4 regions of the Aeromonas sp. 25-248 genome follow, and region 4 is predicted to be linked to each of the others. Evidence: riboswitches for the same ligand, from Rfam matches in the RefSeq annotation. Region 4 holds a riboswitch; each other region holds the start of a gene.

Region 1 (7,510 bases), on a different contig from region 4:
CGTCGCTGCCCGCCACGGTGAAGCGCTGGACCAGGGAGTCCCGCTGACCGGCGCTCTTGGTGACGCCACCCGTGGTGTAGCGCTGCTGGGGCAGGGGGATGACGTCGGCATCCCCGCTCGGGGTGAGCAGGGCGGGGCGGTAGATCATGGCCACCATGATGGCGTCGCCGCCAAAGAAGCGATCCTCCGTGAGCAGGGCCTTGGGCAGGGTGACGAAGGCGTAGTGCTTGCTCGCCTCCTTCTGCCTGGCGTTGAGGCTCTCCACCAGATCGTGGAGGGCGGCGTGCTCGTCAAAGCCGTTGTTCTCCATCTCCATCAGGCCGAGCAGGTCGGCGTCCATCTCGGTGATGGCGTTGACGATCTTGGCGCGCTGCAACTGGAACTCCTCCAGGCTCTTGGCGCCGCGGTTGCAGCCCTTGGCGCTGTCCGCATCCGCCTGATCCGCGCAGAGCACGTTGAGGGCGCCCCCCACGCTGGAGTGGCTGGTGAAGTAGTTGAGCACGTTGAAGCTGCCGATGCGAAGGTCAGTGCCATCCAGACGGGCTGGGGCGCTCTGGCGATCGTTGTCGCTGGTGCGCAGCAGATCCCCCGCGGTGATGGTCTGATCCCGGGGCACGATCAGGCGGTACTCGTTGTAGCTGTAGCCGACCATGGCCTCCAGATTGACCGGGGCATCGCCGATGCGCAGGTAACCCTGCTCCGGCTCCCAGGCGGGCAGCCAGGGGAGCTTGCCGTCCCCCGCCTTGACGTCCGACTCGAGGAAGACGCGGTTGCTGGCGTTGGCCTCGGCCAGCGCCACGGCCTCGGGGCTGCTTGCCACATGGAGCTGGGTCGGCTTCATCAGCGGGGCGCCGTGAGCGAGCACCAGGTTGTTGCGCCGGGCGGCATAGTCGTAGCTGAAGTTGCGGCTGATCTTGAGGGCGCTGTCGGCGTCAAGGCGTACCCGCATCCCTTCGTGACGCTCCAGGGCCCGGGCCAGGGTTTCCCCCTCCAGTACCCGCAGCGCCGTGGCGGCCGGGGCGGCGCCCTGGGCCAGGGTCGTCAGGCGCGGCGTGCTGCCGTCAAACAGGGGCTTGAGCTGGGTGTGGCCGTAATACTCCTCGACCTTGGCCTCCAGACAGACCAGGGCGCCCGGCTGGATGTCCGGGTACTTGCTGGCGAAGTTCTTGTCGTTGAGGTAGACGAAAATGCCGTCCGACGTCTCGGGGTTGCCGTCCCCCTGCACATCCAGCAGGTAGAAGCCCTTGTTGAGGCTTTCCCCCAGACCCGAGACCACCGCCTTGACCGAGACGCTCTGGGCGCTTTCGAACTGATCGTCCGGGACGAGGGGGCTCTTGTCGCCGCTGCCCTGGATGGCGGGGATGGGGGTGAGGGCACTGTCGGCCGGGCAACTGAAGCCGGCGGCGTAGAGAGACGGGGACGCGAGCGCGAGCCCCACGGCCAGCGACAGCAGGGTAGGTGTTCCTTTCATGGGTATTCCTTTTTTTATTTTTGCCAGTGTTTCCATAGCCTTGGCATCGTGGCCAAGGGCGCGCATTGTCACATTTCTGGCAGCTCTGACCAGTGAACCAACGCACATTATGAGGAGACAAAGGAGCCCATCTGCCATTTTTTGACGTGGCTAACAGTTTGATATTGATGATCTATTTGTCATCAGGTGGGAGCGAAAAGTGTGAGGCGGCCAGCATTCACATATTTTCCTTCGAGAATAAAGATTGAGCAGTGGTCACTTGCTTCCTATACTCGAGCCGTTCCTCACGGAACCCAGGCAAAGGGCAAACCGGCAGTGATGCCGGGACGCAAAGCCTCCGATCTGTCCCATCCGGGCCAGACAGCGGGGTTACCCAGGGTGACTTGAGGGTTTGTGGCCCGTCCATGGCCTGTTGTCGCTCCCTTGTTCCCTGTTGCGGTTGCGCTTTTCCCGGTATTGAAGCCAAGACAAAACAAGGAAGATAACAATATGCAACAGATCTTGAGGCCCAGCAGGCTTGCCATGCTGGTCGCCCTTGCGGCCGTCCCTGCCTGGGCGCAGGCCGCTTACCCCGCCTATCAGGCCGGCACCGCCTACAAGGCTGGCGACATCGTCAGCAACGCAGGCGCCCTCTATGAATGCAAGGAATTCCCTTACTCCGGTTGGTGCGGCGCGTCCCCCTATCACTATGCCCCCGGGGTGGGTGTGGTCTGGGCCGATGCCTGGAAGCTGTATGGTGGCGAGGTGCCGCCACCGTCCCTGGTCGTCGCCATCGGCTCCCCCGCCGTGGGTGCCAGCGTCAGCGAGGGGGCCAGTGTGGCCCTGGCGGTGACGTTGAGCGGCCCGGTCACGGCGCTCGCCCGAGTGGAATACCTCATCGACGGCACCCTGGTCGCCACCGCCACGGCTTCTCCCTGGAGTGCCAGCTGGTCTGCCGCCGGTGCGGGCAATCACGCCCTCAAGGCCCGGGCGCTGGATAAAGACGGCAAGGTGCTGAGCGAGGCGGATTCGAGCTTCAAGGTCGCCGCCGTGGTGGCGCCAGAGGCGCCCAGGGTGAGCATCGCAAGCCCGGCCGCCGGTGCCAGGGTGACCCTGGGCCGCGCCCTCACCGTGAGCGGCAATGTCACCGACGCCAATGACGACGTCGCCAAGGTCGAGCTCTTCGTGAATGGCCAGAAGGTGGGCGAGGACACCAGCGCCCCCTGGCAACTGAGCTGGACGCCCCAGAACAAGGGGCTGACCGGCCTCAAGCTGGTGGCGACCGACAAGACCAACCTCTCTGGCGAGTCGGCCCAGGTGGACGTGCAGGTGGAAGAGGCGGCCCTGCCCCCCACCGGCGGCAACCTCTCCTGCGACGTGCGCCAGATCTACCGCGCCGACGGCAGCGAGTGCATGGGGGATGACCACGGCCGCCGCGTCATCGGGTATTTCACCTCCTGGCGCACCGGCAAGAACGGCTTGCCCGCCTACCTGGTGAGCGACATTCCCTGGGACAAGATCACCCACATCAACTACGCCTTCGCGGCGGTGGACGAGCAGAGTCACACCATCAAGGTGGATGACGCCGCCACCAAGCTGACCTGGAACGGGGTGCCGGGCGCCGAGATGGATCCGGAGTTTGCCTACAAGGGTCACTTCAACCTGCTGTCCAAGTACAAGAAGCAGTACCCGGACGTGAAGACCCTCATCTCCGTCGGGGGCTGGGCCGATACCCGCGGCTTCTACGCCGCCACCACCAAGGGCGACTGCTCGGTCAACACCGCCGGCATCAACGCCTTTGCCGACTCGGCCGTGGGCTTCATCCGCCAGTACGGCTTCGATGGGGTGGATATCGACTACGAGTACCCCACCTCCATGAAGGATGCGGGCAACCCCAACGATTTCCCGCTCTCCAACCAGTGTCGCGGCAAGCTCTTTGCGAACTATGAAGTGCTGATGAAGACCCTGCGCAACAAGCTCGACAGCGCCGGCACCGAGGACGGTCGCAAGTACATGCTGACCATCGCCTCGCCGGCCTCGGCCTACCTGCTGCGCGGCATGGAGAACTTCCAGGTCACCCAGTACCTCGACTACGTCAACCTGATGACCTATGACTTCCACGGTGCCTGGAACCACTTCGTCGGTCACAACGCCGCCCTGTTCGACAACAAGGCGGATCCCGAGTTGTCCCAGTGGGGTGTCTACACCCAGGCCCAGTTTGGCGGCATCGGCTATCTCAACTCCGCCTGGGCGGCCCACTACTTCCGTGGTGCCATGGCGGCGGGCAAGATCAACATAGGGGTGCCCTATTACACCCGTGGCTGGCAGGGGGTCACCGGTGGCACCCACGGTCTGGGTGGCAAGGCGGCGCTGCCGAGCCAGAGCGATTGCCAGCCGGGCACCGGTGGCAGCACCATTCCGTGCGGCAACGGGGCGGTGGGCATCGACAACATCTGGCATGACCTTGACAAGAACGGCAAGGAGATTGGCGGTGGCGCCGTGCCCATGTGGCATGCCAAGAACCTGGAGCACGCGGCCAGCCTCGGCATCACCACCCTGCCGAGCTACGGCCAGGCCTGGGGTCTGGATCCCAACAACCCGGCCCACGTGATGCAAGGCCAGTATGTGCGTTACTACGACGACAAGGCCCATGCGCCCTGGCTCTGGAACGAGCAGAAGAAGGTGTTCCTCTCCACCGAAGATGAAGAGTCCATGGGTCACAAGCTCGACTACATCGTCAAGCGGGGCCTGGGGGGCGTCATGTTCTGGGAGATGGCGGGGGACTATGACTTCGACGCGGCCAAGAACGAGTACGTGATGGGCAGCACCCTCACCAGCCTCGCCTACGAGAAGTTCAGCAAGGCCGACAAGGCTGCCCTGAAGCAGAATGATCTGCCGGCTCCGGCCGCCCAGCTCGACATCGGCGTGAGCCTCTCCGGCTTCAAGGAAGGGGACTCCAACTACCCGATCAACCCGACCCTCAAGCTCACCAACAAGTCGACCCAGACCATTCCGGGCGGCACCCGCATCGAGTTCCTGGTCCCCACCTCCACCTCAGACACCATCACCGACCAGAGCGGCATGGGGCTGAAAGTGGTGGAGAGCGGTGGCAACCAGAACTCGGACGGCATCGCCAATGAGAAGGACTTCCACAAGGTGGCTCTGACGCTGCCGGCCTGGAAAGCCTGGACGCCGGGCACCGACGTGGAAGTGGCCATGACCTACTACCTGCCGGCCGCCGGCGTGCCGAGTGGCATGCGCCTGATTGCCGGCAGCCAGACCATAGGCCTGAAGTCCGACTTCCCGGCCCTGGCCGAGGCGGTGCTGGGCAGCAGTGGCGGTGGTGACGGCGGCAGCGGTGGCACCACCTGTGCCAGCCAGAACGTCAACCCGGCGGACTACAATGCCTATCCGACCTGGCCGCGCGGGGATCACGCCAATGGCAACGACCGCATGACCAACGGCAAGGCGGTGTGGCAGGCCAACTGGTGGACCAGCAGCGAGCCCAAGGCGGGCGATGGCAGCTGGAAGCTGGTGTGCAGCTACTGAGTTGTCCCGGCTGCTGTACCAGCAGCGAACTCAGAGTGGGCGACGGCAGCTGGAAGCTGATGTGCAACTACTGAGTTGTCCCGGCTGCTGTACCAGCCGCGAGCTCAGAGCGGGCGACGGCAGCTGGAAGCTGGTGTGCAGTGACTGATGACCTGTTGAAGGGGTTGCCCCCTCCCAACGCAACGATCCAATCCGGAGCCCAGGCTCCGGATTTTTTTGTGCCTTGTATCAGGAGAAGGAGGGGGAAAAGGGCAGGGGAGTGACCATAAAAAAGACCGCTCCGAAGAGCGGCCAATTGCCACCAAGGCAATCTGCGGGGTGACCCCCTTGTCGATGTGTCGCGGCCCGGATGCCGAGTCGGGGAGATCCCCGCCCCGCCAGCCGGGCCGCGCAGCTTTATTGGGTGACGGCGCCGCCCTGCTGCTCTTTCAAGAAGCTGATCCAGGGGGAAGCGCGACCACTGACGTTGCCGTTCTGGGCGGCCTGAGTGAAGGCGGAGAGCGCCTCCTTGGGCTTTTGCTGCTCAAAATAGGCGACCCCGGTCAGGAACTTCAGGTCCGCCCGCTGCTCGCCGCTGGCGTTGGCGGCAGGTTTGGCGGCGAAGGCCACCAGATCCTGGTAGCGCTTGCTCTGGATCATCATGCGCGCCATCTTGAGCTGCAGCTCGGCATTGGGGGCCAGCTTGTAGGACTTGGCCAGGGTGTCGATGGCCGGGTCCAGCTCCTTGGCCTGATGCCAGTAGTTGGCCAGCGTCTTGTAGTTGGCCGCGGTGCTCTCGATCTGCCCCTCCTTCATGGCTTTCTCCATCACACGGGCGGCGCGGTGGGGAATGCCGGCGAAGGCGAGGTAGTTGGCGAGCCGCTGCAACTCGTTGGCTTCGGTCAGCATGCCGAGGTTGTAGGCCCCTTCCAGTGCCGCCAGGGCCTTGGCATCGTTGCCCGCCTGCATGTGCATGGCCGAGAGCTGGGTCCAGTACTTCTTCTTCTCCGGGTAGCGGTCCACCAGGGCGGTCAGCACCTCGGTGGCCGGCTTGTACTGTTTCAGCTCGTAGTGGGCCGCCATCTTCAGCAGGTACCAGGACTCCGGCGCCTTGCCTGCGGAGAGCTTGATCGCGTTGTCCACTGCCGGAATGGCTTCCCGGTACTGCTTGAGCTGCACATGGGCGTTGGCCAGGGTGATGTAGGCGTGCGGGGTCGGCTTCTCGTCCTTGCCGAGGTTTGCGAACCACTCCTTCATGGTGTTGATGGAACCCTTGAAGTTCCCCTCCGCCATGTAGAGCTGGGCCAGGTTGTAGCGCACCTGCTGGGCCACCGGGGGCGGCAGGCCGCCGGTGGCGATGGCGTCGGCGAAGTACTTGGTCGCCTGACCGTACTTCTCCTGCTGCGCCGCCACGAAGCCCAGGGTCTGCAAAATGACCCCCTTGTCGTAGACCCGCTCGCCGGCGCCGGACAGCGCCTCCTGCAGCTTGGCATTGGCCTCGCCGTATTTCTTCTCGGTGATCAACGCCTGGGCCTTGTTGACCGCGCGGTAGGCGCGGTCAGACAGGGCGGGTTGTTCGGCGGCCCAGGTGGCGGTGCTGAGCAGCACCGCCATGGCCACCGGGGCGAGGATCAGGGTATGTAACTTTTTCATCGCCACCCTCCTTAGTTGGTCGCAAACTCGATCTCTTGCTGCATGCGACTGGCCTGCGGCTTGCCGTCCACCATGGCCGGCTTGAAGGTCCACTTGGCGATGGTCTGGCGCGCCGCCTTGCCGAGGTCATAGCTGCGGGGCTCTTCCTTGACGATGCGGATGTTGCTCACGGTACCGCGCTCGGTGACGGTGAACTCCACCAGCACCTTGCCGGACGCGAGACCGGCCAGGGCCGCCTTGCGGGGCATCATGGGCTCGAAGGTCGCCATCGGGATGGCGCCGTTGTTGCCACCCATGCCGCCGCCACCGCCGCCGGTGCTGTAGGCACCGAGGGCGTTGCCGCCACCGATGTTGACCGGGATGTCGAGTTTGGGCATGTCCATGGGGGAGCTCTCCATCTGCGGCCTGTCCGTGCTCGCCACCTCCATCTCGGGCGGGGGAGGCGGGCGGTTCGGGGGCGGCGGCTTGGGCAGTTCCCGTTGTTTCTCTTGCAGGGTCTCCTGAGGCTTGAGGCGGATGAAGTCGGTCATGGTGACGTCCTCCCGCTCCGTCAGCTCCCGGTGATCCGGCGTGATGAGCTTGTTCATTCCCAGAAACAGGAAGAACACCACCACGCAGGAGACCGCCAACGATATCAGGTATCTCATAGGGCTCGCTCCGGCATCAGCTGCTCTTGCTTGCCGCGATGGAGATGTTCTGGACACCGGCCATGCGGATCTGGTCCATGACCTGCACCACCAGCCCGGAACGGGACTCGGTATCGGCCTGAATCACCACGGCGCTCTCCGGGTTCTCCGCCCGCAGCCGCTCGATGTTGGCGCGCACGGCACCCACTTCGACGACCCGTTTGTCGACCCAGACCTGACCGTTCTCGCGGAC
Region 2 (7,510 bases), on a different contig from region 4:
TGCCCCGTTTCATCGTGACCCTGCTGACCCTCATCTTCACGGGAAACTGGCTGCTGTCGCAGATCACCACCCTGTTCGCCGACCTGTTCCAGAAGATCCCCGGGCTTATCGGATGAACTCCCTGCTGTCGTTCAGTGCGGCCGAGCTGACCGCCTGGCTGGGACAGTGGTGGTGGCCCTTCATTCGCATCGCGGCCGCCTTCTGGGTGATGCCGGTATTCGGTGACGGCCGGGTGCCTGCACAGGTTCGCATCCTGTTGGCCTTCGTCATCAGTCTGCTGATCGCCCCCATGATGAAAGGCATGCCGGCGCTGGAACCCCTCAGTGCCGGCATGGTGGTGCTGACCCTGGAGCAGTTGCTGTTCGGTCTGCTGTTCGGGCTCTGCATACAGATGCTGTTCATGGTGATGACCATGGCGGGGCAGATCCTCTCCATGCAGATGGGGTTGGGGATGGCGGTGATGAACGATCCTTCCAACGGAGACACGGCGCCCATCGTCAGCCAGATCATGCTGGTCTTCTGTTCCCTGTTGTTCCTCGGTCTGAACGGCCATCTGGTGACTTTGGATGTCCTGGTGCAGAGCCTGCGCACCTGGCCGCCGGGAACATCGCTCTACGTCCTCGATCTGAAGGGGGTCATCGGCCTGTTTGGCTGGAGCATCGGAGCCGCCCTCATCCTGACCCTGCCTGCCGTGGTGGCCATGCTGATGGTGAACCTCACCTTCGGGGTGCTCAATCGTACGGCCCCTTCCCTGAACATCTTCTCTCTGGGCTTCCCCATGACGTTGCTGCTGGGGCTGCTCACCATGGCCATCTCCATCAGCGGCGTCCCGGCCCGCTACCTGGATCTGGTCGGTTACGTGCTGACCCAGCTCAGGGCATTGACGCCGACATGAGCCAGCACAGCGCCCAGGACAAAACCGAAGAGGCCTCTTCCCAGAAACGGCGCAAGGCGCGGGAAGAGGGCCAGATTGCACGTTCCAGGGAGTTGAGCTCGGCCGGCCTGCTGCTCGTCGGCGGTCTGGTCATGCAGTGGATGGTACCGAGTTTCGGGCTCTTCTTTGCCGAGCTGATGAAGCAGCCTCAGCGTTTCAACTGGCAAGGGGCACGGGATCCCCAGATGATGATCCAGTGGACCGCGGACGCCCTGATCGGGATGCTGTGGGTGCTGCTGCCTCTGTTCGGCGTGCTGGCCCTGCTGCTGGTGCTGCTCAGTAGCGTGCCTGGCGGCATGGTGCTGGTCTGGAAGAAGCTGATGCCAAGCGGGGAGAAGCTCAACCCGCTCAAGGGGCTCAAGCGGATGTTCTCCACCCACAGTCTGATGGAACTTCTGAAATCCCTGCTCAAGGTGCTGCTGATCGGCGGCACCCTGGCCATGCTGCTCCAGCACCAGTGGCCCACCCTGATGATGATGAACCGCATGCCGCCCCAGGCGGCCATGGAACAGGCGCTGCGGATCCTCTCCCAGGCATTCATCTTGCTAGGCAGTGTGCAGATGCTCATCGCGGTGCTGGATGTGCCCTACCAGCGCTGGTCCTTGAACAAGCAGTTGAAGATGACCAAGCAGGAGGTCAAGGACGAGCACAAGAACAGCGAGGGGCGTCCGGAGATCAAGGCGAGGATCCGCCAGGTGCAGGGGATGCTGGCCAGGGCCCGCATCGAACAGCGGGTGCCCCAGGCCGATGTCATCATAGTGAACCCGACCCATTATGCGGTGGCCATCAAGTACGATCCCGAGCGGGCCAACGCCCCCTATGTGATTGCCAAGGGGGTGGACGGCATGGCGGAGCGGATCCGCGAGGTGGCCAAAGCCCATGACAAGCGGGTGATGAGCCTGCCCGAGCTGACCCGGGCCATCTACTACTCCACCCGGGTGGATCAGGAAGTGCCGGCGGGTCTGTACACCGCGGTCGCCTATGTATTGAACCATGTATTGCAGCTACGGGCCTATGAGGCTGGCAAGGGCAGGAAACCCAATCCCCTTGCCCCCCTGCACGTGCCGCCCGAATTACGTCAACCTGAGAGGTAAGTTGTGAACTGGCGTGTCTTTACCCAATCCTATACAGCCATCCCCATGATGCTGCTGGCCATCCTGGCGATGATGATACTGCCTCTGCCAGGCTGGCTGCTGGATGCCCTGTTCACCTTCAACATCGTGCTGGCGGTGCTGGTGCTGCTGGTCTCCGTCTCGGCCCGCCGGCCCCTCGACTTCTCCGTCTTCCCGACCGTGCTGCTGGTGGCCACCCTGATGCGGCTCTCCCTCAACGTCGCCTCCACCCGGGTGGTGCTGCTGCACGGCCATGAAGGCAACGAAGCGGCCGGCAAGGTGATCCAGGCCTTCGGCGAAGTGGTCATCGGTGGCAACTACGTGGTGGGTCTGGTGGTCTTCGTCATTCTGATGATCATCAACTTCGTGGTGATCACCAAGGGGGGCGAGCGGATCTCGGAAGTGTCCGCCCGCTTCACCCTGGACGCCATGCCGGGCAAGCAGATGGCCATCGACGCCGACCTCAATGCGGGGACCCTGGATCAGCACCAGGCCCGGGCAAGACGGGAGGAGATCGCCAGGGAAGCGGACTTCTACGGGGCCATGGACGGGGCCTCCAAGTTCGTGCGTGGTGATGCCATCGCCGGTCTGCTGGTGCTCATCATCAACCTCGTCGGGGGCCTGGCCATCGGCATCTTCCAGCACTCGCTGCCGGTTTCCGATGCCTTCCGCATCTATGCCCTGCTCACCATAGGTGACGGTCTGGTCGCCCAGATCCCCTCCCTGCTGATGTCCACGGCTGCAGCCATCATCGTCACCCGCGTGAGTGACGAAGGGGAGATGTCGGATCAGGTTGGCCAGCAGATCCTGGCCTCTCCTCGGGTGATCTACACGGCGGCGACCGTCATGCTGATCCTGGGGCTGGTTCCCGGCATGCCCATGCTGGCCTTCCTCAGCTTTGCGGCCGTGCTGGCCTGGACCGGCTGGAGCGTCAGCAAGCGCCGGGTGCAGGATCCCGCGCTGGATGCGGCCGAGGCGCTGACGCGCCAGATGGTGCAGCCGGAGCCCCAGGGGCTGGAGTGGCAGGACCTGCCCCCGGTGGACGCGGTCGCCATCGAACTGGGTTATCGACTGGTACCGCTGGCGGAGGCGGACAAGGGGGCCGAGCTGCTGGCCCGGGTACGCGGTATTCGCAAGACACTCTCCGAGCAGTACGGCTTCCTGCTGCCCGAGATCCGGGTGAGGGACAACCTGCAATTGCAGCCGGATCAGTACCGCATCAAGCTATCCGGCATCCCTTTGGCTTCGGGCAATGTGGATTGCCAGCGGTTGATGGCCATCAGCAGCGGTGAGACCTATGGCGCCCTGGATGGCGAGCTGACACAGGATCCGGCCTATGGCATGAGTGCGGTCTGGATTTCGCCGGACAACAAGGCCAAGGCCCTCAATCTGGGCTACTCGGTGGTGGATTCCGCCACCGTTATCGCGACTCACGCCAGCAAGCTGCTCAGGGAGCAGCTCGACGGCCTGTTTGGTCATGACGAGGTGGGCAAGCTGGGTCAGCATCTGGCGACCCAGTCCCCCCGTCTTGCGGAAGAGCTCAATCTGGCCCTGACCCAGATGCAGCAACTGCGGGTCTTCCGCCAGTTGCTCAAGGAGCAGATCAGCCTCACCGACATCCGCACCATCGCCACCACCTTGCTGGATGCGAGCGAGCTGACCAAGGATCCCGTCCTGCTGGCGTCCGATGTGCGCTGCGCACTGAAGCGCCAGATCGTCAGACAGGCGATCGGGTCCCGCGACGTGCTGGCGGCCTTCACCCTGGATGACCGGCTGGAGCAGACCCTGCTGACGGCCATGAGCCAGTCACAGCAGCAGGGCAAGATCCAGCTGGACAGCTTCCCGGTGGATCCCCAGTTGCTGGCGCAGTTGCAGCAGAACATGCCGCTGGTGAAGGAGCAACTGCAGCAACAGGGATATGCGCCCGTGCTGGTGGTGATGCCCCAGCTCAGACCGCTGATAGCCCGTTATGCCCGTTCCTTCTCGAAAGGCCTCAAGGTGCTCTCCTATAACGAGATACCGGAAGATTTGCGAGTCGAAGTCATCGGGACTCTGGGCTGAAGTGGAATTGCCTTGGCGTCACAGGGACAGGAAGCGCCTATTCCGCATATCTGCTTGAATTGTCATATAAAGCCGCTATCATGTGACGACTTTTGACGCGATACATACTGACAGTTAAGAAAAAAATAGAAATAGTCGGATGTATCACATGGCTTCAGGGACAACGTAGCCATGCCATCCAAATACGGGTCGTCGCATGATAAAGGCAAACTGAACTGAAAAGTCAGGACGCAAAGCCTCCGGTCTAACAGCATTGATGCTAATGATAGCGGGGTTACCAAGGCCATGATTTCCCGCCTTGTTTTTATACCGATATAGACCATTCACTCAATAAAGGGTGCGGTCTCTATTTGTGTGTCTTTATTTTTCACGCATCAGTTCTGTTGATTGATTCATGTGCAATCACAGGTTCGGGATATATGTTTTCTGATTTATCTAGCAAGGAAAATTCAATACCGACCGGTATTGAAATGCATGCTCATTTATTATTAGTTTCAGCTTCGTTATCAAATGGAAACGATGTTGAACGTATATTGCTCAGTGCCGGTTATCGTGTTTCCTGTGTCGATTCCGTGTCGCTGGCCAAGCAATTTCTCTCGAACCATGCGGTCGATCTCATTCTGCTCGACATGGCGGTCATGACCGAGGCAGGGCCCGCCATGGTGCAGACGCTGGCAGGGACCGACTGCGTCATTCTGGTCAACGAGCATCAGGCCTACCTGGCGGCGGAAGCCATGCGGGCCGGCGCCATCGACTACATCATCAAGCCCTTCAGCCAGCGCCAGATCCTCGATGTGGTGAGAGGGGCCCTGCGCCTGCGCCAGGCCATTCCCAATCTGATCGCCACGTCCCCCCAGAGCCTGCAGGTGTTGCAGCTTGCCCGGCGGGCAGCCAAGACATCGGCCACCATCCTCATCGGTGGCGAATCCGGGACAGGCAAGGAGCGACTGGCTCGCTACATCCACGAGATGTCCAGCCGGGCCGGCAAGCCTTTCGTGGCCATCAACTGTGCGGCCATCCCGGAAGCCATGCTCGAATCCATCCTGTTCGGACACAGCAAGGGGGCCTTCACCGGGGCAACCGCCAACCAGCAGGGAAAATTCGAGCTGGCCCAGGGCGGCACCCTGCTGCTCGACGAGATCTCCGAACTGCCGCTGGCGCTGCAGGCCAAGTTGCTGCGGGTGTTGCAGGAGAAAGAGGTGGAACGCCTCGGCAGTCATCAGGTGATCGCGCTGGATGTGCGGATCATCGCCGCCAGCAACCGGGACCTGAGGGAGCTGGTGCTGCAGGGCGCGTTTCGCGAGGACCTTTTCTACCGGCTCGACGTGCTCCCCATGAGCTGGCCGGCACTGCGGGAGAGGCGGGATGACATCCTGCCTCTGGCGGAATACTTCATCGAACGCTACGCCGCACAGCAGGGGTATCGCCTCGGCGAGAGTGCCCGTCAGCAACTGCTCTCCTATGACTGGCCTGGCAATGTGCGTGAGCTGGACAACGTGATTCAGCGAGCGCTAATTATGGCTCGCGGCTTGCATATTCAGGCCGTCGATCTGATGTTGCCCCATTACGCCGCCGAAGCCGACACCCCGCAACCGCAGACGCTTGCGGCCCCCGAGGGGCTCAGCGAGACCAAGCGGCATGCTGAATTTCAATTCGTCCTTGAGACGTTGCGCCGTTTCCGTGGTCACCGGACACGCACGGCCGAAGCCCTCGGAATGACGACCCGGGCACTTAGATACAAGCTGGCTGCCATGCGCGAGCAGGGCATCGATGTCGAGCAGCAGATACAAAACTAAGGGATAACCGAGTGAAGATTGAGATCATGTCATCACAGGTGACGCTCCTGCAGCAGATGCAGGAAATGCAGCGAGTCGCCAGTCAACCCCCTTCCATCGAACCGAACGAGGCGTCAGGCGTCTCGTTCAGCGACGCCATGCGCGACGTCGTCGGCCGCGTCAACGAGCAGCAGAACATCGCCTCCCGATTGATGACCGCCGTCGATGCGGGTCAGAGCGACGATCTGGTGGGGGCCATGGTGGCCAGCCAGAAGGCCGGTCTCAGTTTTTCCGCCCTGATGCAGGTGCGCAACAAACTGATGACGGGTTTTGATGACATCATGCGCATGCCGCTCTGAGGTTGATCATGACTGAACTGGTATCCTCCGCACCGGGGGCGTCGGGCTCCCTGCTGGCCCGGGTGCAGGACGGGGTGCGCAACTGGCGTACCCTGTCTCGCGACAACAAATCCATTCTGACCATCGCGCTGCTGGCCGCCGTGGTTGCCGCCACCATAGTGGTCATCCTCTGGACCTCCAGCAAGAATTACGTGCCCCTCTACGGCAAGCAGGAGCTTTACGACACCGCCAACATCATGGAGATGCTGGAGAAGGAGCAGGTACCCTTCCGGCTGGAGAAAAGCTCCGGCCAGATCCTGGTACCTGAAAGCCAGTTGGCCCACATCCGCATGGCGCTGGCCGCGCGGGGCGTGAGGGCGGCCATGCCGTCCGGCCTGGAGGGGCTCGACAACGTCACCGGCCTTGGCACCAGCGAATTCATGGAAGGGGCGCGCTACCGCCATGCCCTGGAAGGGGAGCTGGCCAGAACCATCATCTCCCTGGATGCGGTGCGCAGTGCCCGGGTACATCTGGCCATTCCGAAGCGGACCCTGTTCGTGGGGCGCGACGAGGAGAAACCCAGCGCGTCCGTGATGCTGGATCTGCAACCGGGCCAGACCATGGAGCCGGGCCAGGTCGAGGCGATTGCCAACCTGGTGGCGGGCAGTATCTCCGGCATGAAGCCCGGGGCCGTCACCGTGGTGGATCAAAGCGGCCAGCTGCTGAGTGCCGAGCTCGGCGACAAGGCCGGTTTCGGCAAGCAGAGCGTCCAGCAGATGGAATATGTGCGCAAGCTGGAGCAGTACATTCGCCAGCGTGCCAGCGACATGCTCTCCCCCATGCTGGGCACGGGCAACTTCCGGGTGCAGATCGCCGCGGACGTCAATTTCAATGCGGTGGAAGAGACCCAGCAACAGCTCGATCCCAATGCCGTGGTGACCAGGGAGTCCAACAAATCGGACAAGACCATCGATGCCCTGGCCCTCGGTATCCCCGGTGCGCTCTCCAATCGACCGCCCGAAACCGCTCCCAAGACCGATCAGGCCGCCACCGAGGGGAATGCTGCCCAGGAGCCTGCCAAGAACGATACCCGCACCGAGCGGCAGGAAGTCAGCAGGCAGTATGAAAGCAGCCGCACCATAGTGCATACCCGCTATCAGCAGGGACGACTGGAGAAGATGAACGTCTCCATCCTGCTCAATCAGCAGAGCGCCCCCAAGGAGGGGTGGAGTCCGGAACAGCTCGAGCAGATCCGCCAGATGGTGGAGCGCTCGGTGGGCTTTGACGGCA
Region 3 (7,510 bases), on a different contig from region 4:
CCAGTGCCTTCGTGCACAGCTTCCTTGGCAGCGTGAACCTGTTTCGTGGCAGGGTGGCCGGGCAGGGGTTCGGCATCGGTGAACAGCAACTGGGTGGCCCCATCCCCTCCCATCTGGCAGAAGGGAGTGCGGCCATTGCTTATGTGCGCCCCCACGAGCTGGAGATCCTGCCCTCGGATGCCCCCGGTGGCATTCGCGCCACCATTACCCGCCTGCTGCCCATGGGGCCGCGCATCCGGGTGGAACTGCGTGGCGATGGGGAGACGGGAGGCGCCCACTACGAGGCCGAACTGAGCAAGGAGGCCGCCCGGGCCTTTGCCCCCGGCCAGGGGGTGCGTCTGGTGGCCAGGCAGGCACAGCTCTATCCCGACTACCAGATCTGAGGGCAAGCCGCGAGGTGCGGCCCTCTGTCAGGCTTGCTGCCGGGCTATGATCCCGGCAATCCATAACAAGAGGACGGTGGCATGAGCCACCGCCACTCAGCGCAGGAGGCGATGAGGTGAACTTTCAGCAATTGCGAATCATTCGGGAGGCGGCGCGGCGGGATTACAACCTGACCGACGTGGCCAATGCCCTCTTTACTTCCCAGTCCGGGGTCAGCCGCCACATTCGCGAGTTGGAGGAGGAGCTGGGGCTCGCCCTCTTCATTCGCTATGGCAAGCGTCTGCTCGGCATGACCGAGCCGGGCAAGGAGTTGCTGGTGATCGCCGAGCGTATCCTGGGGGATGCCGACAACATCCGCAAACTGGCGAGCACCTTTGCCAATCGCGACTCGGGCCGGCTGCTCATCGCGACCACTCATACCCAGGCCCGTTATGCCCTGCCGAGGGTAGTGAAGGCGTTTCGGGAGCAATTTCCCCTGGTACAGCTGGAGCTGCGTCAGGGGAGCCCGGAGGAGATAGTGCGGCTGGTGCAGACCGGCGAGGTGGACATCGGCATCAGCAGCGAGCAGCTCGACAAGAGCGAAGGGGTGGTGGCCTTTCCCTATTACCGCTGGCACCACAATATCGTCGTACCGGAGCAACACCCCCTCACCGCCGAGCGGGAGCTGACCCTGGCCGCTCTGGCCCACTGGCCCATCGTCACCTATCAGGCCGGCCTCACCGGTCGGGCACGGGTGGATGATGCCTTTGCCGAGGCGGGCATAGTGCCGCAGATCCTGCTGACCGCCCAGGACTCAGACGTCATCAAGACCTATGTCGAGCTGGAGATGGGGGTGGGCATACTGGCGGACATGGCGTTCGATTCCCAGCGGGACAAGGGGCTGGTGCAACTGGACGGCAGCCGGTTGTTTGCGCCGCACACCGCCTGGATCGGCCTCAAGCAGGGGCAGTTCCAGCACAACTTTGCCTGGCAGTTCATCCAGCTCTGCAACCCCGAGCTGGCGCTGGCGGAGATCCAGGCCCGCGCCATGAGCAACGAGCCCCTGCTCGACTATCAGATCTGAACCGAGGGATGGGTGAAAAACGGGGAGCCATGGGCTCCCTGTTTGTTTGATGTTGACCTGATCTGGCACCGGAAGCGCCGAGCGGGTTCCCGCCAGGTCGGATACGTCCCATCACTGCGCTGTCCAGGCCTCCTGCCAGTGGGAGCCTACGCCCGGTTCATACTGGGTGGCCGTGCTCGCCCACTGGCTGCACCAGCCGCTGTAGGGGAAGGGTTTGCACTGATAGACCTTGCCGTTCTTCGGCTGCAGCACCCGGGTTCCGGCGGTGTAGGACTTGAGGCCGTCCGGGAAGGTGAACTGGTAATCGCCCCCGCTTGCCGGATCCTTGAACATGAGGTCCAGGGTCTGCTGCACCGCGTCACCACCGGCCTTGGGCTTGCCCTCGATCACCAGCTGATGGTGGCCTGCACTCAAGCCGGTCAGCGCCATGGAGAAACTCTGGCTGCCGTCCTTGATGTCGGCACTGCTCTGTCCCCTGGCGACACCGCCGTGGTCATAGAGGGTGTTGGTGATGGCGAGATCCCCCTGGGCCGTGACGGTGAAAGTCAGGGTGAGCTTGCCGTTGTCGAGCGTGTAGTCGCTCGCCAGACCGCTCACGCTGATCCCGTTCTCCACCGGGGGCTGCTGTTGCTCAAGCTGGATCTCGACCCGTTGCAGGTTGCTGCCAGCCTTGAGGTAGACCGGGTTCTGGCCGTAGACGGGGTTGAACTGGCCGTCCGTGCCTTGCTGGCCTGCACGGATCTGGCTCTGCTCGGCGTTGATCTTGCTCGCCAGGGCGTGGGCCCAGTTGTTCTTCTGGCCCTGCCCGGCGCTGGCGATGGTCAGCTCGGTCTGGAGATCGGTGCGCTCGCCATTGGCATCGAACACCCGGGTTCTGGCTTTGTCACCCTCCACCAGGTCGATGGAGGGATAGATGGTCCCTCCCTGGCTCCAGGTCAGCGGTGGCTGGGTGCCATCCTTGAACCGGGCGTCGATCAGGTTGTAGAAGCTGTTGGCGGTATCTCCTACCTCCCATACCCCGAGAATGACCTGATAACCGGTACGCGGGGGCAGGGTGCACTGATGGGTCACCTGTTTGGGGGGCTGCACCATGTTGCCCTCGATGACGCAGAAGGGATTGAGATCGAACGCATCCCGGGTGAGGGGCCGGTTCGGGTTCCAGTCCTGCTTGGTGAGGTAGTAGCGCCAGTTGCGGGTCACGTGGTTGGCAGTAAAGGTCCAGCTGATGGCGAAGGGGCCGGCCTGCACTTCACGCTTGGTCCAGCGATCGAGAGTCTGGGTGTTGAGCTCGCCGAATTGGGGGTGACCGGCCGAGGCTATCTGGCCGTCGGCGGGGCCGCCATCGGGGAAGCCGGAGGGGGCTTCCAGGCTCTGGGGTTCCCACTGGATGGCGCCACACTGGCTGTTGCCCCCTGTCTTGCACAGGTAGTTGCGCCCTTCGGGCTGGCTGATGTAGCCGTGAGCGAGCACGCCGCCACTGGCCAGCAGCGCCAGTGCCGCCGCGAGATGGGTGAGTCGGATATTTGCTGCCATACATTCCTCTGTTCGGTGATGTGGGCTGTCACGTTGGCAGGGGAGTTCCCCGAAACACGGTGCTGCAACCCCGCTATCCTGGACAGCTTGTCTTTAGACCGGAGGCTTTGCGTCCTGGCCTTTCAACCAGTTTGCCAAATGACTACAGAAAGGATCATGGTGCCGCCTGTGGCGACCACTCATCATGACTATATTTTGTTAAAAAAATAAGTGTAAAAATTGACAGTGCCATCTCATCGGAGCAACGCATCAGCAGCAGATGGCTCCATCTGGATCTGCGCGCTGGTTCAGTGCGAGAGGGTGGCCCGGGAGAGGCTCCCGTGGCCATGACAGGAAAGGAGCCCCTGCCAGACTGGCAGGGGTTCACGGGGCCACTCAGTGGCGGGGTTGCATGCCTGCTCGGGAAGAGGACGCCTGGGTCGGTCGCATCATCCTGTCCTGGGCTTGGGCGTTGTCCAGCTTGAACACCGCCAGTCGCTCGTCGAGGCTTCGGGAGAGACCGGCCAGCAGTTCGCTCTCCTGGGCCAACTGGGAGGCCGCCTGGGACATCTCGAGTGCCGAGTCGTTGATGCCGCTGACGTTGCGGTTCATGTCTTCCGCCACCATGCTCTGCTGCTCCGCCGCCGTGGCGATCTGGGTCGCCATGTCGCTCACGTGCTGGATATGATTGACGATGAGGGAGAGATCCTGCCCCGCCTTCTCGGACTGGTTGACGCTGCTCTCCGCCAGCTTGCGGCTGGCGTCCATGGCGTTGGCGGCGGTGACAGCCCGTTGCTGCAACTGGGTGATGGTACTCTGGATCTCCTCGGTGGAGTGGCGGGTGCGACTGGCCAGCTGGCGCACCTCGTCGGCCACCACGGCGAAGCCACGGCCCTGCTCGCCGGCCCGGGCCGCCTCGATGGCGGCGTTGAGGGCCAGCAGGTTGGTCTGCTCCGAGATGGCGCTGATGACCGCCGTCACCTCGCTTATCTGCATCACCCCCTCCTTGAGCTGGTTGACCTGCGAGGTGGCCTGATCCACCTCGGTGGCCAGCGCCTGGATGCCGTGCACGCTGGCATGGACATCCTGGTTGCCGAGCCCGGCCTCGCTGGTGGCATCCTGGGTGTCGCGGGCCGTATTCTCGGCGTGACCCGCCACGTCGGCGATGGTGGCGCTCATCTCGTTCATGGCGGTGGCGAGCTGGGCGAGCTGATCCCGCTGACTGTTGACCGCCTGGTTGGTCTGTTCGGCGGAGGCGGCGATGCGCAGGGCGGCATCCGCCACGTTGCGGGCCCCCAGGCTCGCTTCCAGCAGGGCGCGGCGGATGGCATCCAGCCCCTGGTTGGTGGAGCTGGCGACGGCGCCGAGCTCATCCCTGCCCAGCACCGGGATGCTGACCACCAGATCGCCAGCTGCGACCCGGGCCATGGCCTTGTTGATCTCGGCCAGGGGATTGACGATGGAGCGGCTGATGGCGAGTCCCAGCAGCCCCATCAACAGGATCACCAGCAAGGTGGCGCCACCCATCCACTCATATTGCGACCACATAGTGGCCTCAATGTCCTGCAACAACACACCGGAGCCCAGGATCCAGCCCCAGGGCTGGTAGCCCGTCACCAGCGACATCTTCTGGGCCGCCTCGCCGGACGGGGAGACCCACTGATACTCCAGCCTGCCCTGGTGGCCGCCCTTGCCGAGATCCACCATGTGCTGCCAGTGGGACTCGGCAGGGTTGTTGCCCATCTGCTGGCCGACCAGCTCGGGTTTGGCGGGATGCACCACCACCCGACGGTCTTCATCCAGTACGAACAGGTAGTTGTCCCCGTCAAAGCGCATGCTGTCGAGCATGGCCTTGGCCTGTGCCTTGGCCTGCTCCGGGGGGAGGGTGGCGGCCAGGGCCTGGATCCGGCTCATGGCCAGATCCAGCACCGCCTGCAGCCTGGCTTCCCGTTCACTCATCAGATTGCGGTGCAGGGCACTGGCCGAGATGAGCAGCAGTGCGATGAAGCCGACCAGGGCCAGTGAGAGCAGCAGCATCAGCTTGCGACTCACGGCAATATCACCGAGCTTGAACATAGTCTTATCCTTACTTTCCCATGCGGGTCTGATTGTGGCCGAACTACCGACCGGACCTGACTGTTGTTGTTTTTAACATATCATTAACTTTCAATGGGTTGCGATGGAAAACAGCCAATTGAGCAGTTTGACAACCAGTATAGCCAGCAGACAGAAACCCTCGCTTTTGATAGCGTGATGGCGCGCATCCCGGCGCACAATTTGTCTGCTCCATTCGCAAGAAGTGTGAATGGGTTGGCATTTCACCAAAAAGGAGTGGGCGCCCCGTGGTCGCCCCATAACAAGAGGGAAGTTATGAGTTCCATTGCCAGGAATTATCTCAACCAGCTCAATGCCGATTACCTGCAGGTGCACAGACGCAAGGAGGACCTGTTCTGGTCCACCTACATGGGCACCAGTGACGATCAGACAGGCTTCACCGCGGCCGAACAGGCCTACAAGGCGTTCTGTGCCGATCCTGCCCGCCTGCCGGTGCTGCGGGAGATGCATGCCCAGGCCGAAGAGGCGGATCTCAGGCGCGGCCTGGGGGGCTGGATCGCCTTCTTCGAGTGCAACGTCATCGAAGATCCCGCTGCCTCCGCCCTGATGGACGAGCTGGTGGCCGCCGAGGCGGATCTCTTCGCCCGTCGCAAGGGGTTGAAGCTTACCTTGCTGGACGAGCAGGGCCGCCAGGTGCCCGGCAGTCTGCCCGCCGCCAGCACAGCGCTGGCCGCAAGTCGCGACGAGCCGGTGCGCCAGAGCGCGCTCGCCATGTTCCACACCCTGGAGCAGTGGGTGGTCGACAACGGCTATCTGGCCATCGTCGCGCTGCGCAACCGCTTCGCCCGTGCCATGGGCTATCGCGACTACTTCGATTACAAGGTGCACAAGAACGAGCAGATGAGCCCGGAGCAGCTGTTTGCCATTCTCGACGACTTCATCGCCCGTACCGATGCCCGCTTGCACCAGAGTCTGGCGGAGCTGAAAGCGGCCAAGGGGGACGCAGCCCTGCTGCCCCACAACCTGCGCTACAGCGTGAGTGGCGACGTGACCCGCCAGCTCGACCCTTACGTGCCCTTCTCCCGGGCGCTGAAGGATTGGGTCGAGAGCTTCCGCCGGCTCGGCATCCAGTATCGCGGTGCCACCCTCACCCTGGATCTGCTGACCCGGGAGGGAAAATACGAGAACGGCTTCTGTCACGGCCCGGTGCCGAGCTTCTGGCAGGAAGGGGAGTGGGTGCCTGCGGTGGTCAACTTCACCAGTCTGGCCAATCCGGCCCAGGTGGGCAGCGGCTGGAGCGGGCTCAACACCTTGTTCCATGAGGGCGGCCACGCGGCGCACTTTGCCAACGTCACCGGCAACGCCCCCTGCTTCTCCCAGGAGTTTCCGCCCACCTCCATGGCCTATGCCGAGACCCAGTCCATGTTCTGCGACAGCCTGCTGGACGACGCGGACTGGCTCAAGCGCTATGCCAGAAACGCGGCGGGAGAACCCATCCCCGATGCGCTTATCCAGGCCATGATTGAAGCGCGCCAGCCATTTCGTGCCTTCAACGAGCGCCAGATTGCGCTGGTGGCCTACTTCGAGCGGGATCTCTACGCCATGGCAGAGAGCGAGCGCACCCCGGCCGCCGTGCTGGCCCTGGCCCGCAAGTGGGAGCGCAAGATCCTGGGGGTGGAGAGCCCGCGCCCGCTGCTGGCCATCCCGCACCTTCTGAACCAGGAGTCGGCCTGCGCCTATCACGGCTATCTGCTGGCACTGATGGCGGTGGAGCAGACCCGCGCCTACTTCTTGAAACGCGACGGCTACCTCACCGACAACCCGCGCATCGGACCGGATCTGGCCGCCCACTACTGGGGACCGGGCAACGGCATGACCCATGACGAGACGCTGCAGAGCCTCACCGGCGAGGGTTTCAGTGCGGTGCCGCTGGCAGAGGCGTGCAACCGGAGTGCCGCCGAGGCGTGGCAACAGGCACAGACGTGCATGGCGGCGGCGCGGCAGCGCCCACCGGCAGGGGAGGGGACGCCCCTCGACGCCCATATCCGGGTGGTGCACGGGGCCGAGCTTATCGCCGACAACAGCGAGTCCGAGGCGCGCATGCTGGCAGACTTCGAGGCCTGGATCCGGCGCCTTGAGACCGCCGAACCAGTGACCCAGGCCTGAGCCCGGTGTTGCACCGTCAAAGGGCCCCATCAGGGGCTCTTTTCTTGTGCGTTGAGATGGCCTGACCCCATGGTGCCAGCCGGGGATTGGCGGGTGGACAGGCTCAAGTGTCACTGGCGGCGGCGCTGCCCGCTGGTTTTTCTCCCTGCGCCATCTTCCTGGCCTTGACGACCTGCGCTGAGGTGCCCGGTTGCAGGCAAGAGACGACGCCCAGCCCTTGGCAGGGCCTCTGCATGGCGGGTTGACGGCCATTTCCCCCTGCTGGCCACAGATATGTTTCTCCCGATATATTGAGTATTCACGGCGATCCCATATCATGGCGCTCGCTCG
Region 4 (7,510 bases):
CACCCACCAGGGGCCCGACGCCCTCGAGCAGGATCTGCTGCTCAGCCTGTGGCAAAAACCGCTGTAAACCGGTGACAAACCATGAAAAAAGGCCCTGACGGGCCTTTTTGACAAAGCGAGTGCGCCTTTCCCCTGACAGGAAGAGACACCCGACCACGCAGCAAGACAAAAATGGGGCCCTCGGCCCCATTATTCATCACGGCAGATCAGTTGCAGCTCGCCGCGCCCTGATCGACCCAGACGGCGGCCTTGCCGGGTTCATCGCCCTTGGTCCAGTACTGGGCCTTCCACTTGCGGCCGTTGTGGCTGGTGACATCACCGCCGTTGTAGACCACTCCGGCATCCCAACCCAGTTGCACCTGGCTCACCAGTTTCCACTGATCAGCGGTGCGGCTCGGCTCGTTGCCCTGGGTCCAATACTTGGCCTGCCACACCAGTTGCTTGTGGCTCACCTTGTCATTGGTGTTGTAGACGGTACCTGCACTCCAGGCCGGGTGGTTGGCTGCATCCGGATCGCTGGCCTCGCAGCCACCACCTGTACTGGCCGGCTTGACGGTCAGGCGGGTAACGGCTGTGGCATCCAGCGCCCCGTCGGTGACCACCAGGGTCAGATCGTATGCCGTGTCACTGGTCACGTTCGAGCCCGTGACCACCAGGGTCGCGCTGTCCAGACCGGTGGCGCTAAGACCGGCCGGCACTGTCCACTGATAGCTCAAGGCATCACCATTGGGGTCGGAAGCGGTGGCCTTGATGCTCACCTGCTTGCCGGCCTCGACGGTCGCACTGGCCGGTACGCTGACCACGGGGGGCAGGTTCGGCTGCGGCGCCTTGTTGGTGACCACCACCTGATCCTTGGCCGAGAGCCCCTGATCGTCGGTCACGGTCAGCTCGAACACCAGATTGATGTCGCTGCTGACGGCATCCAGTACCACACGGGCCTTGGCCTGGGTGGCATCCAGCAGGCTGGCCTGGGGTCCGGAGACCTGTTTCCAGCTGTAGGTCAGCGCCCCGTTTTCCGGATCGTGGGAGGCACTGCCGTTGAGGGTCACCTCGGCCGGGCCGGTGGCACTCAGATCGCTGCCGGCATTGGCAACCGGCGGCTTGTTGACCGGCGGCAGCGTACCCTCGCCGTGGCCCAGCCCCTCGTGCATGGCGTTGAGGATGTCGCCGTTGTCCGCATCAATTTCCCAGGCGAACAGACCGCCGAGCTGGTTCGCCAGCACGTACTGCCCCTTGGCCTTGACCGAGCGGTCGTTGTCGAAGGTAATGAGGTCACCACTGCTGGCCTTGAAGACATAGGGGGCCTCGGCCGACTCGTCATAGCCCTGCTCCCAGCCTGCGCCCATGCGGTTGTTGACGATGTCGCGGTAATCCACCACGCCATTTTCCCAGGTACCGCTCACCGGTCCGGTGGCGGTGCCGGTGAAGGGGTTGCCGGCCTGGTAGTTCTTCACTCCGGTCCAACCACGGCCATACATGGCCGCCCCCACCACAATCTTGCCCGGTGTCACCCCCTGACCCAGCAGCGCCTTGACGCCCTTGTCGGTGGTGTACTTGGTGGCCGGATCCCAGCTGGAGGCAAAGAGGTTGGTCTGGTGGGCCAGATTCGTCAGGTCGAAGGCGCCGCTGAAGTCGTAGCTCATCAGGAAGATGTGGTCCATGTACTGCTGGGCCGCCTGATAATCCACCTTGGCAATCTTGTCACCGCCGGCGCTGATGGCCGAGGTCAGCTCATACTGGCGGCCGGTCTCGGCTTCCAGTTCATCGAGCATGGCTCGCAACTCCTTCATCAGCACCACATAGGTGGCGCCGTCATTCGGGCCGCCCAGGCTGGGGTTGGCCCCCTGTCCGCCCGGGAACTCCCAGTCGATGTCCACGCCGTCGAAGAATTTCCAGGTCTGCAGGAACTCTTTGACCGAGGCGACGAAGGTATCGCGCTTGGTCTTGTCACCCAGGAAATAGAAGGGATCGGAGAGGGTCCATCCACCGACAGACGGCAGGATCTTGAGGTCCGGGTGGGCCTGTTTGAGGGCCATCAGGTTGCCGAAGTTGCCCTTGTAGGGCTCATCCCAGGCGCTGAGGTTGCCCTGGGACATCTGGATCGCCGCCCAGGGATCATGGATGGAGACCTTGAAGTCTTCGCGGCCCGCACAGGAGCGCTGCAACGCCTCGAAGCTGCCGGAGATCTCTTTAAGGCTGTCGTTGATGCCGTTGCCACCGCAGATGGGGGTGAAGCCGTAGAGAATATGGGTCAGGTTCTGGGCCGGGATCTTGTCCACGGTGAACTTGCGACCATAGACACCCCACTCCACGTAGTAGGCCCCCACCACCTTGCCGGACTTGTTGGCGTAGGGCTTGTTGTTCTCCTTGAGGGGCGCATTGAGCGGCGCCAGGTGGCTGCCGTCGGTATCGGCGACCATCAGCTCCTTCTTGTCGGAGAGGGTGCAGCCATCGGCGTTGCACAGGGCCACCTGCATCTGGTAACGCCCCCCTTTGGTGACCTTGAAGTTGGCGGTACCCGCGGCGGAGGCCGGGCCTGACCACACCTCCTTGCCGTCGAGCAGTACCTTGGCGGTCTGTCCGACGTCACCGGACCAGAGGTTCCAGGTCACGCTGACGGGAGCGCCATCCTTGTGGACGGTCACCAGCTGGTTGTAGGCCGAAGCAGCCTGATTGACTTCAACGATGGCAAACTTGGTGGGGCCGGAGCCAATGGTGGGTTTGCCCGGGGCAGCGGCGAAGGCGGAGGTAGTGCAAAGCCCCCCGACCAGAAGCGCCAGCAGGGAAAGTTTTGGACTTAACATATTTGAACTTCCTTATTTCGTTATTGGAATTAACAACGAAAAAGGCAACGCAACCTGCCAGGTAACGCAGACAACATCGCAACCATGGCTTGGCCCATGGACGATACAACCTGTGGTGGCCCCGCTATCCTAGGTACGCAGACCCTTAGACCGGAAGCTTTGCGTCCCGGACTTTCATCCGGTTTGCCTTTTTGCACAACTTGATTTGCGACAAAAATAATCGCCGAATGACTATAGAGGAGAGTCGCCCGGGTGCCACCTGCCAAAAGTGACACCCAACAAGACTCAATTATCACCAAACTCGGCAAATGGCGACGAAAGAGGCACCATCATCGCCGATCATGGCGCCTGGATGGCATCAAAAAAATGTTCAGCCAATGCTGGATTCTGTGAGACCAGTCACTGAACCGGCATCAGTAGGCTGTTCATCAGGGCGCGCAGCTTGAGAGGTTTGACCGGTTTGCTCACGTAGCCAAAGCCGTGCTCACGGATCTGTGCCTGCAACTCGCTCTTGCGATCCGCACTGATGATGATGCCGCCGATACCGTTGCCATGGGCCAGCCTGATCATGTGCAACGCCTGCAACCCGGTCTTGCCGTCATCCAGGTGATAGTCCGACAGCACCAGCGCAGGCAGGAAGCCGCCGCCGATGATCTCTTCCGCCTGCTCCAGGCTCTGGGCACAGCGCACCTCGCAGCCCCAGCGTCCCAGCAGCGAGGCCATGGCGATGAGGATATCCTCCTCGTTGTCGATGCAGAGGATCCTGACCCCTTCCAGCTGGCTGTCTCGCAGGGCCGGGGTCGTCACCTGGCTGGGGATGACGGGCCGGGTCGCGAGGTTCAGGGTGATGGCAAAGACGGACCCCGCTCCGGGCCAGCTGCGCAGGGAGAGCTGATGACCCAGCACCAGCGAAATGCCGCGGGCGATGGCGAGCCCGAGGCCAAGCCCCTGCTCCCTGGCGGTGCGGGAGTGATCGAGGCGGGAAAACTCGTCGAAGATCGCCTCCTGCTTGCCCTCCGGGATGCCGGGGCCGTTGTCCCACACCTCGATGCGCACCTTCTCCCCCATGCGGCGACAGCCGAGCAGCACCCGACCGCCGGGGTTGTAGCGAAATGCGTTGGTGAGGAAGTTCTGCAACACCCGCCGCAGCAAGCGCACATCGCTGTAGACCGCAAGGCGGCTCTCCACCACGGAGAACTGGATCCCACCGGCCTGGGCCAGCACGCCGAATTCCGCCTTGAGATTGTCCAGCACATCGCTCAGGGCGAAATCGAGCTTCTTCGCCTTGAACTTGCCCGCCTCGAGGCGCGAGATGTCCAGCAGATCCGTGATGAGATCCTCGGTCGCCCCCAGGGCGTCGTCGATGTGGCGAGCGATACGGGCCGGTTCGTCCTCCGGGGGCAGCATCTCCAGCAAGGAGGAGGTAAAGAGCTTGGCCGCGTTCAGCGGCTGGGTCAGGTCGTGGCTCACCGCCGCAAGGAACCGGCTCTTGGACTGGTTGGCCCGCTCCACCTGCTGGTTTACCAGCAGCAGTTGGCGGTTGAGTTCGGAGAGCTCGTGGGTGCGCTCGGCCACCCGCGCCTCCAGGTGCTCGTTCGCTTCCCGCAGCACCCGCTCCGCCGCCCTGAACGGGGTGATGTCGGTGAAGGTCATGACAAAGCCCCCCGCAGGCATGGGGTTGCCCTGCATCTCGATGACCCGGCCATCGGGACGCTCCCGCGCCGAGACATGGGGGCTGCCACGCTTCATGAAGGCAACCCGCCGCGCTACCTGGGCCTCGATGTCTCCCTGGCCGCACAACCCCTGTCCGGCGTTGTAGCGGATGATCTCCTCGATGGAACGGCCCACCTGAATGAGACCGGGGGGATAGGAGAACAGCTCGATGTAGCGTCGGTTCCAGGCCACCAGCCTGAGCTCCCTGTCCACCACGGAGATCCCCTGCCCCATGTGTTCGATTGCCCCCTGCAACAGGCCGCGGTTGAAGCGGAACATGTCGGAGGCCTCGTCCACTATGGTGGCGATCTCCTCGAGCTGCATGTTGCGTCCCTGCAGGGCGGAGGCCAGCACCAGGCGGGCGGACGAGGTACCGAATACCCCCGCCAGCAGTCGCTCCGTGTGGGCGATGAGCTCGGCGGAGGCCTGCATCTGGGGCGCCAGGGTGCCTCCCCGTTCGCCCGCGAAGCGGCCGAAGGCCCGCTTGACGCGGCTGGAACCGACGAAGCGGGCCGCCAGCATCTCCAGCTCCTTCACCGAGACCCGCGCATGATAAAGCGCCGAGGTATCCCGGCTCGTCTTGCCGACGAAGTTGGCTGCCTGCAGCCGCTCACTCACCGCCGCCCGTGACAGCAGGGAGCCCGCCACATAGCCGGCGAGGTTGAGCAGAAGACTCAGGAAGAGGCACCAGGCCCCCAGGCTCAGATCCCGCACCGCCGGCCAGTCTGGGGGCGCCAGCAGGGCTTCGAGAGGGGAGCCAGCCAGCAGTCCGCTCTCCGCCAGCAGGGTCACGAACCAGAGGCTGACCCCGAGGGCGAGCCCGAGATAGACGCCCTTGCGATTGCCATGACGCCAGTACAGGCCGAGCAGCAGGGCCGGTGCGAACTGGGCCACGGCCCCGAACGAGAGATAGCCGATGCGCGACAGACTGGTGAGATCCCCGAGCCAGAGATAGAGCGCCCAGGCCGCCAGCAAAATCAGCAAGATGGCCCCCCGACGCACCTGCAGCAGCAACCGCATCAGGCGCTCGTCCCGCCCCTGTTGCCAGACCCGGCGCAGCAGGACCGGCAACACCAGATCGTTGCTCACCATGATGGCCAGGGCGATGGTGCAGACGATCACCATGCCGGTGGCCGCCGAGGTGCCGCCGAGAAATGCCAGCATCGCCATGCCGTCGAATCCGAGGGACATGGGGAGGCTTATCACATAGGTGTCCGAGGCCATATCTGCCCCGACCCACTGCTTGCCTGCCAGCGCCAGCGGCCAGATGAAGAGCCCCATCAGGAAGAGATAGAGGGGGAAGATCCAGCGGGCCCAGTGCAGATCCTGCCCCTGGTTGTTCTCCACCACGGTCACGTGAAACTGGCGCGGCAGGCAGATGACGGCGCACATGGCGATCAGGGTGTAGATGGCGAGCTCCAGCAGACTGCCCGGCGTCACCGCCACCACCGCATCGAGGAAGTCGCCCGCCACCAGAGTACGCGCCTCGCTCGGTCTGGCGATGATGAGCCAGAGCGCAAAGCCCCCCACCGCCATGAAGGCGAGCAGCTTGACCACGGACTCGAAGGCGATGGCCACCACCATGCCCCTGTGGTGCTCGGTGGCATCCAGGTTGCGGGTGCCGAATAGAATGCTGAACAGGGCCAGCAGCAGGGTGACCCCCAGCGCCAGCTCCGCCATGTTGCTGGTGGGACTGACCCCCGTGCTGTTGGCCATCAGCAGATCGAGCCCGGTGACGATCGCCTTGAGCTGTAGCACCAGATAGGGAAGTATCCCCATGACGGCGATGAGGCTGATCACCATGGCCAGGCGCTGGGACTTGCCATAACGGGCGGCAATGAAATCGGCGATGGAGGTGATGTGCTCGCGCTTGGCCACCAGGATGAGGCGGGCCAGCAGGCGCCAGCCAAACAGAAACACCAGCATGGGGCCCAGGTAGATGGGCACCGGCGACCAGGGGGATTCGCTGGCCTGGCCCACGGTGCCGAAGAAGGTCCAGGAGGTGCAATAGACCGCCAGCGACAGGCTGTAGAGCAGAGGCTGCCCCTTGGGGCGACGGCGCTTGTTCTTGTCCGCCACATAGGCGATGAGGAACAGCAAGCCCAGATAGGCGAGCGACAACCCGATCAGCAGCCATCCTTGGTGCATCTCTCTACTTCCCTTGTCCAGATAAGTCGGAGGCCTGCCGCGCCAGAGACCGGCAGACCTGTGTCATCGGCCCTGTTCAGGGCTCTCTTCACGCAGCCGCAACACGAAGACCGGCAGCACTACCAGCACCATGATAAAGAAGATGCCGCCTCCCAGCGGCTCGAACAGCACGCCGCAGATCGCCATCAGGGCCGCCACCGTCATGCCAAGGCCCAGGGCCGCATAGAGCGCCTGGGTGGGGATCTGCTGCTCCGCGGGCAACTGGCGGGTCATGAAGCGGATGGCGCCGAGGTGACTGACGCAGAAGGTGACCCCGTGCAGCAGCTGGCCGAGCACCAGCACCGCCAGGTCGGTAGAACTGCCGAGCAGCACCCAGCGCACCACGCAGCCAAGGGCCCCTACCAGAAACAGGGTCTGGGCGCCGAAGCGCTGGAGGAAGCGCTTGTCCGCGGCGAACATGGCGATCTCCGCCACCACTCCCAGAGCCCAGAGATACCCGATCAGGGTGCCGCTGTAGCCGGCGCTCTTCCAGTAGATGGCGCTGAAACCGTAGTAGGCCGCGTGGCTCCCCTGCAGCAGGGCGGTGATGAGCAGGAAGCGGCGCACCGGGGCCGACCTGAGCGTGACGAGCAGCGAGGCCTTGGCCCGCTCCCCTTGCAGCTCCTGGGGGGCGGGTCGCAGCGGCAGCAGGCTGAGCCCCAGCATGATCAGCAACCCGGCCACCATGGTGTGCAGCACCCAGTCGCTGCCAAAGTTGCCCACCAGGGCCCCCACCAGGGTGGAGGCGACGATAAAGGCAAAGGAGCCGCACAGCCGCACCTTGCCGTAGTCGAGGTGGGTCTGAA

The links. A riboswitch is a leader RNA that binds a small molecule or an ion and turns the genes downstream of it on or off. The one in region 4 is predicted to bind cyclic di-GMP.
Region 1: linked by a shared signal. The riboswitch ahead of ACVDHI_RS09285 (glycosyl hydrolase family 18 protein) and the one ahead of ACVDHI_RS15475 (glycosyl hydrolase family 18 protein) in region 4 are both predicted to bind cyclic di-GMP.
Region 2: linked by a shared signal. The riboswitch ahead of lafK (lateral flagellar response regulator transcription factor LafK) and the one ahead of ACVDHI_RS15475 (glycosyl hydrolase family 18 protein) in region 4 are both predicted to bind cyclic di-GMP.
Region 3: linked by a shared signal. The riboswitch ahead of gbpA (N-acetylglucosamine-binding protein GbpA) and the one ahead of ACVDHI_RS15475 (glycosyl hydrolase family 18 protein) in region 4 are both predicted to bind cyclic di-GMP.

The regions. Positions count from the first base shown of each region.
Region 1 is NZ_JBRKTB010000005.1:1,365-8,874, forward strand. Features, by position in the region: gene ACVDHI_RS09280 (ExeM/NucH family extracellular endonuclease) at 1-1,471, opposite strand, end outside; cyclic di-GMP riboswitch class I at 1,765-1,848, shown strand; gene ACVDHI_RS09285 (glycosyl hydrolase family 18 protein) at 1,961-4,999, shown strand; gene ACVDHI_RS09290 (tetratricopeptide repeat protein) at 5,396-6,631, opposite strand; gene ACVDHI_RS09295 (energy transducer TonB) at 6,643-7,278, opposite strand; gene ACVDHI_RS09300 (ExbD/TolR family protein) at 7,295-7,510, opposite strand, start outside.
Region 2 is NZ_JBRKTB010000008.1:42,196-49,705, forward strand. Features, by position in the region: gene fliQ (flagellar biosynthesis protein FliQ) at 1-116, shown strand, start outside; gene lfiR (lateral flagellar biosynthetic protein LfiR) at 113-895, shown strand; gene flhB (flagellar biosynthesis protein FlhB) at 892-2,028, shown strand; gene lfhA (lateral flagellar biosynthesis protein LfhA) at 2,032-4,107, shown strand; cyclic di-GMP riboswitch class I at 4,302-4,389, shown strand; gene lafK (lateral flagellar response regulator transcription factor LafK) at 4,641-5,903, shown strand; gene lfiE (lateral flagellar hook-basal body complex protein LfiE) at 5,915-6,241, shown strand; gene fliFL (lateral flagellar M-ring protein FliFL) at 6,259-7,510, shown strand, end outside.
Region 3 is NZ_JBRKTB010000020.1:4,769-12,278, forward strand. Features, by position in the region: gene ACVDHI_RS19325 (sulfate/molybdate ABC transporter ATP-binding protein) at 1-383, shown strand, start outside; gene cbl (HTH-type transcriptional regulator Cbl) at 500-1,447, shown strand; gene gbpA (N-acetylglucosamine-binding protein GbpA) at 1,559-2,980, opposite strand; cyclic di-GMP riboswitch class I at 3,041-3,126, opposite strand; gene ACVDHI_RS19340 (methyl-accepting chemotaxis protein) at 3,356-5,035, opposite strand; gene ACVDHI_RS19345 (M3 family metallopeptidase) at 5,330-7,180, shown strand.
Region 4 is NZ_JBRKTB010000011.1:104,513-112,022, reverse strand. Features, by position in the region: gene ACVDHI_RS15480 (putative RNA methyltransferase) at 1-67, shown strand, start outside; gene ACVDHI_RS15475 (glycosyl hydrolase family 18 protein) at 207-2,804, opposite strand; cyclic di-GMP riboswitch class I at 2,916-3,002, opposite strand; gene ACVDHI_RS15470 (hybrid sensor histidine kinase/response regulator) at 3,204-6,665, opposite strand; gene ACVDHI_RS15465 (3-phenylpropionate MFS transporter) at 6,729-7,510, opposite strand, start outside.